DNA from 4 places in the Rhodopseudomonas telluris genome. Region 1 is predicted to be linked to each of the others. Evidence: predicted binding sites of a transcription regulator. Region 1 holds the regulator's gene; each other region holds the start of a gene.
What was found. Region 1 encodes LexA, which represses DNA repair genes until DNA is damaged. Its sites were predicted from a motif close to TGTTCNNNNTGTGTTCNG; they were not measured.
Positions count from the first base shown of each region.

Region 1 (3,280 bases):
GCAGCAGCCATTTCGCGAAATCATCACCCATCTGCGCGCTCCACCGCTGGCACGTCCCTGCAAGATGATGGTCCTACCGCCCGGTGCCCCCGCCCGACAATTAGGATTTCGTTGGGCGCGCTGCCGGATCGATCGGCTTGCCGCATCTTGCGCAAGCGGCGCAGCGCACCTAAAGCCGAAGCATGAGCCGTTCCGCACCTGTACCCCAGCAGTCTTTCCTCACCCCGTCCGGAGCCGCCCGATGGCGCTGATGCCGGTTGCCGACGCCCTCGCCGCCGTCCTCCACAGCGCTGGCGGACTCGCCACGGAGGCCGTCGCGCTTGAGGACGGCCACGGGCGCGTGCTGGCGCACGATCTCGCGGCGTTGCGGACGCAGCCGCCGCAGGCGATGTCGGCGATGGACGGCTATGCGGTGCGCGCCGAAGACGTGGCAACCGCGCCGGCGCGGCTCACCGTGATCGGCGAGATCGCCGCGGGCCGGCCGGCGGCCCAATCCGTCGGCCCTGGCCAGGCGCTGCGCATCTTCACCGGCGGCGTGATTCCCGAAGGCGCCGACACCGTGGTAATCCAGGAAGACACGGTGCGCGATGGCGACCAGGTCACCATCACCGAGGCCGCGCGCCGCGGCCGCCACATCCGGCCGGCCGGCGTTGATTTCAGCGAGGGAGACATCCTGCTGCGCGCGGGGGCTCGACTGAGCGACCGTGACCTGGCGCTCGCCGCCGGTATGAACCACCCGGCTCTCCCCGTGTATCGCCGCCCGCGTGTGGCCATGCTTGCCACTGGCGATGAGCTGGTGATGCCGGGCAGCAGCCTGCAACCCGGACAGATCGTCTACTCAAACGGCTACGCGCTACGCGCTCTCGCCCGCAGCGAAGGGGCCGACGTCACAGACCTGGGTATCGCCGCCGATACGATGGACGCGACGACCGCCGCCATTCGGCGGGCCCGCGATCTCGGCGTCGACCTGCTCGTCACCACCGGCGGGGCCTCCGCCGGCGACCACGACCTCGTCAAACAAGCTCTCGAAGCCGAGGGCACCGAGATTGCGTTCTGGAAGATCGCGATGCGGCCCGGTAAGCCGATGATGCACGGGCGGCTCGGCGCGATGCGGGTGATCGGCCTCCCCGGCAATCCGGTGTCGTCCTATGTCTGCGCCTTCCTGTTCATGGTGCCACTCTTGCGCGCGCTGTCCGGAATGCGCAACGCCATGCATCACCCCGAAACGGCCTCGCTTGGCTCACCACTCTCCGCCAACGATCAGCGCGAAGACTATCTGCGTGCCTACGTCAGCTCGAGCGACGCCGGCCGTCTGGTCGCCACACCGGTCGACCACCAGGATTCGTCGCTGCTGGCGCGCTTGTCGGCTGCACAAGCGCTGATCATCCGGCCGCCCCATGCCCCGGCCGCAGAGGCCGGAGCGAACTGTCAGATCCTTAAGCTCCCCCTATAGCGATCGATGAATTTGTTGACCTCAAATTAAGAGGTTGCGGAACACATACCGAACATATAGTGTTCGTTCATGATTTGTTTCGATTCATGTCGCCTCATTGGCTCAAGCTTCACGACGCAATGACGCACGGTGATGACGCACGGTGATGACGGACAAGATGGCGATCGTCGCCAAATTGGGGAATGGTCGGGATGTTGACGCGCAAACAATTCGAGCTGCTGAAATTCATCAACGAACGGCTGAAGGAAGCCGGCGTGCCGCCCTCCTTCGACGAGATGAAAGACGCGCTGGACCTGCGCTCAAAGTCCGGCATTCACCGCCTGATCACGGCACTCGAAGAACGCGGCTTTATCCGCCGTCTGCCAAACCGCGCGCGCGCCATCGAGGTGATCAAGCTTCCTGATCTCGGCGGCAACGCGGGCGGCGCGCGGCGCGGCTTCACCCCGAGCGTAATCGAAGGCAATCTCGGCAAGGTCCGCCCGCCGAGCCCGCAGCCGGTGGAGCACGAGACGGATCGCAATGTCGCCGTTCCGGTGATGGGACGGATTGCGGCCGGTACACCGATCGAGGCGCTACAGACCCGCAGCCACACCATCAGCGTGCCACCGGAAATGCTGGGCGCTGGCGAACACTACGCGCTGGAAGTGCGTGGCGATTCGATGATCGAGGCGGGCATCCTCGACGGCGACATGGCGCTGATCCAGCGCAACGAGAGCGCCGATACCGGCGACATCGTGGTGGCGCTGATCGACGAGGAAGAAGCCACGTTGAAGCGCTTCCGTCGCCGCGGCGCTTCCATCGCGCTCGAGCCCGCCAACGCTGCTTATGAGGTTCGCATCCTGCCGCCCAACCGCGTCCGGATTCAGGGCAAGCTGGTTGGGCTGTACCGCAAGTACTAATCGCGATCGATCAGGGCAGCGACGATCTCAGCGCTGATTGGCCTTTAGCCACGCCAGCACGTCTCCGGCATTCCGGTCCGGCGGAAACACCGGATAGAACACGTGGACGATGCGGCCGCTGTCGATGATCAACGCGATCCGCTTCAGCAGCGTCAGGTCCGCGACCCGCATCGTCGGCAGCTTCACGGCGGTCGCCAGCGCAAGCGCCTCGTCGGACAGCACCGGGAATGGCAAATGCAACCGTGTCGCCATCTCGCGCTGATAGTCAGTGCTTTGCGTCGATAGGCCGAACACCTGGGCAGCACCGGCTGCCTTCAACTCCGCAAACAGATCCCGGAACGAGCAGGTTTGCGGTGTACAGCCCCGCGCACCCGGGATCATATCCCAGTCATCGACCGGCGAGATCTGGCCTGGGACCCCGGTGCGCGGATAGCCGAACACGACCGTAAGTTCCGGCAGCTTCGACAGATCGACGGTCTCGCCGCTGGTGGCGGGCAGCGCCAGCGACGGCAGCGTCATGCCGGGCAGATGCGCGGCGGCGCCGTCATCGTCCGGTGCGGGGATCAAGGACCAGTCGACGTCTTGCAAGTTCGGCTGCGACATCGTCATTCCCTCTGCTGTCCCTCGCCCGCGCTCCGGCGCGCCGCGGTTCACCTTGCCTGGTGAGCGATCAGCCCCGCGCGCGCAGCAGGCGGCCCTTCTCGCGGCTCCAGTCGCGCTTTTTCTCGGTCTCGCGCTTGTCGTGGAGCTGCTTGCCCTTGGCCAGCGCCAGCAGCAGCTTGGCGCGGCCCTTTTCGTTGAAATACAGCTTCAGCGGGATGAGCGTCATGCCCTGGCGCTCGACCGCGCCCATCAGCTTGTTGATCTGCTTGCGGTGCAGCAGGAGTTTGCGCGGCCGCTTCGGCTCGTGATTGAAGCGGTTGGCCTG
Region 1 covers NZ_JBHLWM010000008.1:666,400-669,679, reverse strand. Annotated here, with positions in the region: gene ACFFJ6_RS20550 (hypothetical protein) at 1-31, opposite strand, end outside; gene ACFFJ6_RS20545 (molybdopterin molybdotransferase MoeA) at 242-1,453, shown strand; gene lexA (transcriptional repressor LexA) at 1,645-2,352, shown strand; gene ACFFJ6_RS20535 (peroxiredoxin) at 2,380-2,955, opposite strand; gene smpB (SsrA-binding protein SmpB) at 3,023-3,280, opposite strand, start outside.

Region 2 (3,280 bases), on a different contig from region 1:
ACAGCACGCCCGCGGTCGAGATCAGCATGCCGATGCGATACGCCGCCACATAGGACGCCATGCCGGCGGCCTGCTCGTTCTCCGGCAGGCTCTCGACCCGGAACGCATCGACCACGATGTCCTGCGTGGCCGAAGCGGCCGCAACGAGAAGCGCACCGAGCGCGACGAACACCGGCGCGCGCGCCGGATCGGTCAGCGCCAGCAACAGGATCGCGGCGATCAGCAAGAGTTGCGTGGCGACCAACCAGCCGCGGCGGCGGCCGAACAGCCGCGACAGCAGCGGCACATGCAGCGCATCGACCAGTGGCGCCCAGATGAATTTCAGCGTGTAGGGCGTGCCGACCAGCGCGAACAGCCCGATGGTGCCGAGATCGACGCCCGACTCGCGCATCCACACCAGCAGCGTCGAGCCCGACAGCGCCAGCGGCAGCCCCGACGAGAAGCCGAGAAACAGCACGATCAGCACGCGCGGCTGCAGATAAACGGCAAACGCCTCGCGCCAGTTCGGCTTTGGCGCGTCGGGCGTGGCGACAGCGTCGGTCGGGGGAACAGAGGTCATGCCGAGGTCGTAGCAGATTCGAGGGCGGCCGGGCATTCGGCTCCGGCCCCGGCGTCGGCGTCGTGATTGGCGTCGGCATCTGCGGCTCGCGGCGATGTTGCCAAAGCCGTCACCACACCATCAACCGTCATCGCCCGCGAAGGCGGGCGACCCAGTAACCCGTTCTTCTATTGGGGCGCGGAGCGGATCCCGAGTCGGCTCCGTCGCTGAGCAACCGACGCTCTGCGATACTGGATCACCCGCATTCGCGGGTGATGACGGTGGTTGTTGGGGAGGGGCCTCAAGTCGATGCCACCTCATCGATCTTGAAGGCACGGGAGCCGAACAGCTCGGTGCGCTCGGGCGCAAGCGGCGCCTCGTGGCTGGGTGCCGGGACGGGCGCTTCGGGTGGCGCCGCCGCCTCCGGCGCCGCAAAATCCAGCTCCTCGATCCGCGCGGCGCGGCGTTCGATCTTGTCGGCTGAGACCAGGATCTGCCGGACGTCGTCGTTGACCTGACCGAAATGCGTCTGCAGCTTGGTGACGCGCTCGCGCAGCCGGGCGAGATCGTCGCCGAGGCTGAGCACCTCGGTGCGGATCTGGTCGGCGGCGTCGCGCATCCGCGCGTCCTTGAGGATCTGCTGCATCACCTGGATCGCCAGCATCAGCAGCGACGGCGACACCAGCACGACGCGGGCCCGATAGGCTTTCTGGATGACGTCGTCGAAGCCGTCGTGGATTTCGGCGTAGACCGATTCCGACGGCACGAACATCAGCGCGGTGTCCTGGGTCTCGCCGGGGATCAGATACTTGCCGGCGATATCGTCGACATGCCGCATCACGTCGATGCGCAGCCGCTGCGCTGCGGCCTTCTTCTGCTCGTCGCTGCGGGCCTCGCGCAGCGCCGTCACCGCTTCGAGCGGGAATTTGGCGTCGATGCACAGCGGCCGCTGGTCGGGCAGCAGCACGACGCAGTCCGGCCGCTTGCCGGTCGACAGCGTGTACTGGAACGCGTAGCCGCCCTTCGGCAGCCCGTCCTGCACGATCGACTCCATCCGCGCCTGGCCGAAGGCGCCGCGCGCCTGCTTGTTGGCGAGCACGTCGCGCAGCGTCGTCACCTGGTCGGTGAGTTCGGTGAGATTGTCGTGGGCACGGTCGATGATGCCGAGCCGCTCGTGCAGCGCCTGCAGGCTTTCCATCGTGTGCCGCGTCGATTGCGCCATCGACTGGCCGAAGCGATGACTGACGGTGTCGAGCCGCTCGCTCACGGCGCGGGCCAGCTCGGCCTGACGCCCGGCCAACACCCGGCCCATCGCGTCGACCCGGCCGTTCGCCTCGCTCTGATAGCGGATCAGATCGGACAGCCGCTGCTCCAGATCGGCGGCGCGGCGGGCCTGGGCGAGCGTGGCGGCGTTGCCGCCCTGCAGCCCGCGCGCGATCACCGCGACGATCGCCAGCAGGACCAGCAGCGCCAGCGCTGCCATCGCGACCAGCGCTGCACCGACGCTGACCGACGCATCTCCCAGCACAAACAACACTTCGTTCATGGCCAGACCCTAGCAGATGCAAACGTCTCCGCGAACGAAGAGAGAACATTAAACTGAATAGAGTTTTAAGCGTCTGCCGCGCCGAAAGTGGCAGTCCCTCCGGTCCGCCCCGGATTGACCGGGCCGTGACTGCGCCTTAAATCGCCGCTATGGCCCTGCGCGAAATCATCATTCTGCCGGATAAGCGGCTCCGTGAAATCTCCAAGCCCGTCGCCGAGGTGACGCCGGAGATCCGCAAGCTCGCGGACGATATGTTCGAGAGCATGTACGACGCCCCCGGCATCGGGCTGGCGGCGATCCAGATCGCCGAGCCGGTGCGGCTGATCACGATGGATCTGGTCCGCAAGGAGGGCAACGGCGCCAGCGAGCCGCGCGCCTTCATCAATCCGGAGATCATCGGCTCGTCGGCGGAACTGAACGTCTACGAGGAAGGCTGCCTGTCGATTCCCGAATACTACGCCGAGGTCGAGCGCCCGAAGGTGGTGCGGATCCGCTACACCGATCTCGACGGCAACGTGAACGAAGAGGACGCCGACGGCCTGTTCGCGACCTGCATCCAGCACGAGATCGACCACCTCAACGGCGTGCTGTTCGTCGACCATTTGTCGAAGCTGAAAAAGGCGATGGTCGTCCGCAAGTTTGAGAAGGCCGCCAAGCGCGGTATCAAATACGTCTGAACGCCCGCGCAGGTGACCGGCCGGCGCGTCGCTGCGCTTGGCCCTCCGTCGGCGCAGACCTGTCCGGGACTCTCACGCCATGCCGCTTCGCCTCGTTTTTATGGGCACGCCCGACTTCGCGGTGCCGACGCTGATGGCGCTGGCCGCGCATGGGCACGACATGGCGGCGGTCTATACGCGCGAGCCGAAGCCGGCCGGGCGCGGGATGAAACTGCAGGAAAGTCCGGTGGCGCTCGCAGCGCACCGGCTGCAGGCGCCGGTGCTGACACCGAAGACGCTGAGGACCGACGAGGCGCTCGCCAATTTCCGCGCCCACGAGGCCGATGCCGCCGTTGTGGTCGCCTACGGGATGATCCTGCCGCAGCCGATCCTCGATGCGCCGCCGCTCGGTTGCTACAATCTGCACGGCTCGCTGCTGCCGCGCTGGCGCGGCGCCGCGCCGCTGAACCGCGCCATCATGGCGGGCGACGCCGAGTCGGGCGTGATGGTGATGAAGATGGACGCCGGGCTCGACACCGG
Region 2 covers NZ_JBHLWM010000001.1:17,967-21,246, forward strand. Annotated here, with positions in the region: gene ACFFJ6_RS00090 (AmpG family muropeptide MFS transporter) at 1-559, opposite strand, end outside; gene ACFFJ6_RS00095 (DNA recombination protein RmuC) at 840-2,084, opposite strand; gene def (peptide deformylase) at 2,234-2,761, shown strand; gene fmt (methionyl-tRNA formyltransferase) at 2,841-3,280, shown strand, end outside.
Region 2: a site for LexA is predicted at 2,115-2,132, ahead of ACFFJ6_RS00095 (DNA recombination protein RmuC). Genes of this name have one in related genera too.

Region 3 (3,280 bases), on a different contig from region 1:
CGGGGCTGGAAGCCGCCCGGCTGCTGGCCGGGTTCGGCCGCCGCAAAGCCGGCGAAGCGGTAGCGCAGACCATGGCCGACCTGCAGCGGCAAGGACGGCGGCGATGCGTCGAGCATCGCATTGGCCATCGCATGCACGGCACAGATCGCGCACAGGTCGGCGGTCCGATCATGATCGTGGTCGGTAGGCGCGGAATCGGCGGTGGAGGCGATGAGCGCTGGATCGAGCTGTGCGGCATCGATCTGCGCGGGAGGCGTTGCAAGGGCGTCGAAGTGACCGAACGAGGCGACGAACTGGATCGCCAGCGCGATCAGCGCCAGCCGTGCTCCCAGCCCGATTTTCGCCCTTACCCAGTTCATGCCCACCACGCCCCCGCCGGCCGGCAAGTCTCACCGCGCGACGTTACAATGTAACATCGCGACAAGCGGTTCGGCTGTCAACGGAGACGGGAGCGATGGTTGTGGGGTGTGACTTTTCCGCCAGCCTCGTCGATGCGCCATCAGCCGGCTGGCAGAGACGTTACTTCTTCGGGATCAGCGCCTTCAGCTTTTCCATGTCGGCGATATTCATCTTGATGCCGCCGGGCATCACGATGTCGCCGGGCTTCTGGCCATCCTTGCAGGCACCGAGCCACTTGGCGTCGAGCGTCATGTTGCTGCTCTTCGGCACTCCGGGCAGAGGATTTTCGTTCTGCGAGGTGACCTTGACCGTGTAGGCCGAGTTGAAGTCGCCGCTGATTTCGGCGTGCGACTTGGTGGTCATGCCGGCTACATTGCACACCGTGTCGTTGACGTAGCCGGTGGCGGTCTTCTGGATGTCCTGCTTGGAGCAGGCCTCAGTGGCCATCGGCTGGACCGCCGACGTCATCTTCTTGTCGGTGCTCTCGTCGGTGCAATGCTGCATCGTGAGGTCTTCGCCCGCGGAGCCGGCGCGCTGCATCTTCAGCTCCCACAGCCCGGGCTTGCGGGTCGGCAGATCGATCGCGTGCGCGGCCGTCGCCGGGGCGGCGAGCAGCAGCGGCAGCATCCAGACGCGAAACGCGCGCATGCCAATCACTCCCGACAATCCCACTCAGTAGCCGACGCGGAGCGGACGCTCGGTCGCGCCGTACGGCACCCAGCGGCAGGAGAACGAAATATAGCCGCCGTAAGTCGCCTGGACGCCGAGCAGCTTCACCACCTTGCCGTATTGAGCGCAGTGCTCGATCGCGATGGTGCGAACATCGGCGACGCCGACCAGATTGTAGGAGATGATCCCGCCGGTATCGTTGCCCTGGACTGCCGACACGATATCAGCGCGGGCGGCGGTGCCGGACAGCACGGCAGACAGGACGGCAAGGCCGGCGGCCCCAAGCATGCGCATCAGATTCTCCTTCATAGCTGATCCGATTCTAGTGCGGGATGGCGGCGATTGAAAGAACGTGCGGGCAATCCCGGTGTGGGATGTGCCGAGGTGTGGCTGCGCTGCACTTGACCTCGTCATGGCTTCGCGGCACCGTCCGCGCAGCAAAGATCCGGTGAATCATCCATGCGCGTCATCTCTTCTCTGAAGTTGTCCTCGGCTGGCCTTGCGGTGCTGCTGGGGCTGTGCGCGTTGGCACCGGCGGCGCAGGCCGCCAACCCGCTGGAGAAGAACTTCTGGCTGTCCGGGCCGCGCTACGACGGCGATCTGCCGAGCTGCGAGTCCGGCCTGCCGGCGATCACCTATCAGTTCGCCGAGAAGGAAGGCCTTTACTGGAATTCGAATCTGCGGATCACCGCCTATTCGGGGATCCATGAGGTCGCGTTCCGGCCCTGGCAGAGCGACAACATTCCGCGTCGCTATTGCACCGGCGATGCGATCCTGAACGACGGCAAGGCGCACCGGCTGCACTATTCGATCATCGAGGACGGCGGGCTCGCCGGCTTCAGCGACGGCGTCGAGTTCTGCATCGTCGGTCTCGACCGCAACTGGGCCTTCAACCCGGCCTGCAAGGCTGCCAAGCCGTAAGGCCGCGAGCGGCGGGCTGCGCTTTTTCTGGCTCGCCGTCGCGCGAGATGGTCGGGTCTTTCCACCATTTGCGTTCTTGAAACGTTCCTGATCGGTCGCTAGGCTCCCGCATTATGGGAGCGGGGCTTTTCATCATGCGTGATTTTATCGTTCGCTGGCGGTCGATGATCGCCGCCCTCGCGGCTTGCGCAGTCGGTCTGACCGCAAGCGCTGCCGTGGCTCAGGATACGCGGCAGAACGCGCCGGGCGAGTTCGATTTCTACGTGCTGGCGCTGTCATGGTCGCCGTCTTATTGCGAGCAGGCGTCGGAGCGCGGCAATAGCGGGCGCTCGCAGCAGATCCAGTGTGGCGGTCGGCCGTTCTCCTTCGTGGTGCACGGGCTGTGGCCGCAATATGAGCGCGGCTTTCCGGAATATTGCCAGCGGCCGTCGCCTCGACTCGACCGGCGCATCATGAATTCGATGCTCGACCTGATGCCGGCGCCCGGCCTGATCTACAACGAGTGGGACAAGCACGGCACCTGCGCGGGCACCTCGGCGCGTGACTATTTCGAGAACATTCGCAAGGCCCGTGCGGCGGTCCGTATTCCGCCGGATTTCATCGACGCCAAGGAGCCGCGGACGGTGACGCCGGCCGAAGTCGAGGACGCCTTCGTCAAGGCCAATCCCGGCCTGAGCACCTCGGCCATCTCGGTGATCTGCGACCGCACCCGGCTCACCGAAGTGCGGATCTGCATGAGCAAGGACCTGCAATTCCGCGCCTGCGAAGAAATCGACCGCCGCGCCTGTCGCCGCGAGCGGCTCGAAGTGCCGCCGGTCCGCGGCGGCTGAGCGGCCGTCCCCCTTCGCATTGAATCTCCTCCGTCATGCCCGGGCTTGTCCCGGGTATCCACGTTCTGGTCCGATCCTGCAGGGAAGGCGTGGATGGCCGGGACGAGCCCGGCCATGACGGAAAAGCTTTGCTCTTATAGGATTTTAACTGATTGAGAGACGGTTGGCGGCGGTGTTCGAGCCGGGCCTAACCTTGACTTCCCGTACCGCTCGGCGTCACCGTCATTTTCCCACCTTTGAAGCGATGAATTGAAATCCGAAATGACTGGCTTTGTCGTGATCCGCGATGACACTCCCGCGTCCGCCATTCCGAAAGGCGCGGTGGTGGCGATGGGCAATTTCGACGGCGTGCATCGCGGCCATCGCGCCGTGATCGGGGCGTGCCTCGACATGGCGCGGATCCGCAAGGCGCCGGCCTTCGCGGTCACGTTCGAGCCGCATCCGCGCAAATTCTTCGCGCC
Region 3 covers NZ_JBHLWM010000005.1:1,021,294-1,024,573, reverse strand. Annotated here, with positions in the region: gene ACFFJ6_RS16325 (hypothetical protein) at 1-359, opposite strand, end outside; gene ACFFJ6_RS16320 (DUF3617 domain-containing protein) at 520-1,047, opposite strand; gene ACFFJ6_RS16315 (hypothetical protein) at 1,072-1,362, opposite strand; gene ACFFJ6_RS16310 (hypothetical protein) at 1,528-1,989, shown strand; gene ACFFJ6_RS16305 (ribonuclease T2 family protein) at 2,124-2,819, shown strand; gene ACFFJ6_RS16300 (bifunctional riboflavin kinase/FAD synthetase) at 3,081-3,280, shown strand, end outside.
Region 3: a site for LexA is predicted at 2,061-2,078, ahead of ACFFJ6_RS16305 (ribonuclease T2 family protein). Genes of this name have one in related genera too.

Region 4 (3,280 bases), on a different contig from region 1:
CGTCACAGTCGCAACTCCCAGGTCTCACCGATCAAATTTTGGCCGAAGCTGCGATGCGGCTCGGAGCCGACCAGTTCGAAGCCGGCGTTCTGATAAAGGCGGCGCGCGGCGATCAGGATGCTCTGCGTCCATAGCGTGACCTTGCGATAGCCGCACTGCCGCGCGAAGCCGATCGCCTCGTTCAGCAGCTTGTCTCCGAGCCGGTGTCCGCGCGCCTGCGGCGTCACCAGCAGCAGTCGCAGCTTGGCGACAGCGTCGCTGTCCCGCACCAGGAACAGCGAGCCGGCCTGCGCGCCGTCATATTCGGCGATCCAGCAGCGTTCGCGGCCGGGATCGTGCGCGGCGAGGAATTGCCCGGCGATCTCGGCCACCAGCGCTTCGAACGAGGCGTCGAAGCCGTATTCGGCGGCGTAGAACGCGCCATGGCTCTGCACCACCCAGCCGATGTCGCCCGGTCGCGGGCTGCGCAGAATCGGTGCCGCGGCAGGCCCGTTGCCGAGCAGATGTTGAATCGTCGCCATCGCTGCGGCGAGGCGCGGCCGCTCGGTCTCCGGCACACGTTCGAGCATGGCCCCCATATCGCGCACCGAGCGCCGTTCGAGATCCGCATAGGCGGCGCGGCCCTTGGCGGTCAGCGCCAGCAGATGCTGCCGCCGGTCGGCGGGGGAGGGGGTGCGCTTGACGAGGCCGCCATCCACGAAGGCCTGCACGATCCTGCTGAGATAGCCGGCGTCGAGCCCGAGCGAGGCGCCGATCTCCTTGGCGAGCGGCGCCTCGCGGTGTGCCAGCTCGTACAGCACCCGAGCCTCTGTCAGCGAGTAGGGACTGTCCATCAGGTGCTGGCCAAGCACGCCGAGATGGCGGGTGTAGAACCGGTTGAAGTCCCGGACGGCGGCGATCTGGTCGGCGGCAACGGATTTCGACATGGCAACCTCTATGGTTGCCATCGTCATATAAATAGTTGCCTTTAGCAAGTATATTTTGAGGCGGCTATTCGGCCGGCACCAGCGCGCTGCGACGGGGGTGGCCGCGTAGTTAGACCAGCACGATCCGGCTGCGCAGCATCGTGCGCGAGGAGCGGCCGAGCTGGCGGAGCAGGCGTCCTTCGGAGCGCTCGGGGTCGTGGCCGCCGAGCTTGTCGTAGTGCTCGCGCGCGATCAGCAGGCCCTGGTCGGCGCGCGGCCCGGAGAGCTGGCGGCGCAGCGTGCGGAACGTCTCGGCCCAGCTCGGCTCCGCATAAGGCGAGCGCGCGTAGCGAAAAATGCCGGCGCGCGGATGGCCGCTGAGCGAGACGCCCTGGATGAACTGCGTGGTCTCTTCGATCCAGCCGGCGTCGAGCACCGCGCCGGCATGCAGGAACATCAGCCAGGGCGAGGTCGATCGCTTGGCGCCTTCGGCCAGCGCGGCGGCGCGGCTGCCTTCGACGGCAAGGAAGCCGCAGCCGGCGACGTCGGCGACGCGCTCGATCACGCCGTCGTTTTTGCGATCCACCAGCAGCACCTCGCGGATCACGCCGGCAGCGGCGCCCGGAACCAGCGCCGCCAGCGTAGCGACCGCAGTCCGCTCGACTCCATCGGTGGGAATGATGACGCTCAGCATGTCAGCCGGATGACCTGATTGCGACGGTGCGCAGCACGCTTAACACCTCGGCGGCGCGAAATCAGCCGGGATTTGCGGACAAGGCCATCCCGTCGGCCTATGCGGCTCAGCTTTTGAAGCCGATGGTGGATGTCACAATTATGTTCTTGATTTGTTCTTACGCGTAGCTATCTTCGCTCGCATGAGCAGAGCATCCAGCAGTGCCCTCAAGCGCCCGCCGGTCACGGCGCCCTCCGAGCCGGTGGGCGCGCCTTCCCCTTTCCCAGCGATCGAGGTTGCGATCGATAAGCAGCGCCGCCGCGGTCGCGGTGCGCTGTCGAACGACAGCGGCCGTTACGAAGCCGAGGCGCGGGTCGCGTTCGACGACGGCTGGCAAAGCCTCGACGAACTGCCGCCGTTCAAGACCACGGTCGCGATCGACACGGCCCGCAAGGTCATCACCCGCAACGAGTCGCCGGATATCGGCTTCGACCGCTCGATCAATCCCTATCGCGGCTGTGAGCACGGCTGCGTGTACTGCTTCGCGCGGCCGACCCATGCCTATCTCGGCCTGTCGCCGGGGCTGGATTTCGAATCGCGGCTGTTCGCCAAGCCCGACGCCCCGGCGCTGCTGGAGAAGGAGCTGGCCGCGGCCGAATACGAGCCGAAGATGATCGCGATCGGCACCAACACCGATCCGTATCAGCCGATCGAGCGCGAGCGGAAGATCATGCGCGGCATCCTCGAAGTGCTGGAGAAAACCGGGCATCCGGTCGGCATCGTCACCAAATCGGCGCTGGTCACCCGCGACATCGACATCCTGGCGCGGATGGCCAAGCGCCAGCTCGCCAAGGTCGCGCTGTCGGTGACGTCGCTCGATCCGAAGCTGGCGCGGACCATGGAGCCGCGGGCTTCGACGCCGGCCAAGCGGCTGGAGGCGCTGAAGCGGCTCGCCGATGCCGGCATTCCGACCACCGTGATGGTGGCGCCGGTGATCCCGGCACTCAACGACATGGAGATCGAGCGCATCCTCGACGCCGCCGCCCATGCTGGCGTCAAGGAAGCCAGCTACGTGATGCTGCGGCTGCCGCTCGAAGTGCGCGACCTGTTCCGCGAATGGCTGATGGCCAACTATCCGGATCGCTACCGCCACGTCTTCACGCTGATCCGCGAGATGCGCGGCGGCCGCGACTACGACTCGCAATGGGGCACGCGGATGAAGGGCACCGGTCCGATGGCCTGGATGATCGGCCGCCGCTTCGAAACCGCCTGCGCGAGGCTTGGCCTGAACAAGCGCCGCTCGAAGCTGACGATGGACCATTTCGCCAAGCCGGAGCGGGCCGGGCAGCAGCTCAGTCTGTTTTGAGGGGGGAGGCCTCGCGCGGAACCTCCCGGCCGCGCCCCGGTCGCGTTGAATTGCGGGCATGGCGCGGGATTTCCGGTTGCGCGTGCCGGTGCCTACCCGCAGCATCGCCGCATGATTCGGGATTCGAAAAAGCCCAGTAAGGCTGCGGCCAAGACTCTGCCGCTCGATGGTGCGGCGAAACGTGCCACGAAGACAGCGTCCGCTGCAAAGGCCGCCAAGGTATCCGGTGCGAAAGCCGGCAGTGCCAGGCCGGCAGCGGGAAAGATCTCGCCGGCCAAAGGCCTCGGCAAGGGCGTGATCGCCGTGGCGCCGCCGAGCTTTCGGCGCGAGCGGGCG
Region 4 covers NZ_JBHLWM010000001.1:592,376-595,655, forward strand. Annotated here, with positions in the region: gene ACFFJ6_RS02725 (bifunctional helix-turn-helix transcriptional regulator/GNAT family N-acetyltransferase) at 3-926, opposite strand; gene ACFFJ6_RS02730 (glycosyltransferase family protein) at 1,036-1,599, opposite strand; gene ACFFJ6_RS02735 (PA0069 family radical SAM protein) at 1,781-2,944, shown strand; gene rnhB (ribonuclease HII) at 3,056-3,280, shown strand, end outside.
Region 4: a site for LexA is predicted at 1,741-1,758, ahead of ACFFJ6_RS02735 (PA0069 family radical SAM protein). Genes of this name have one in related genera too.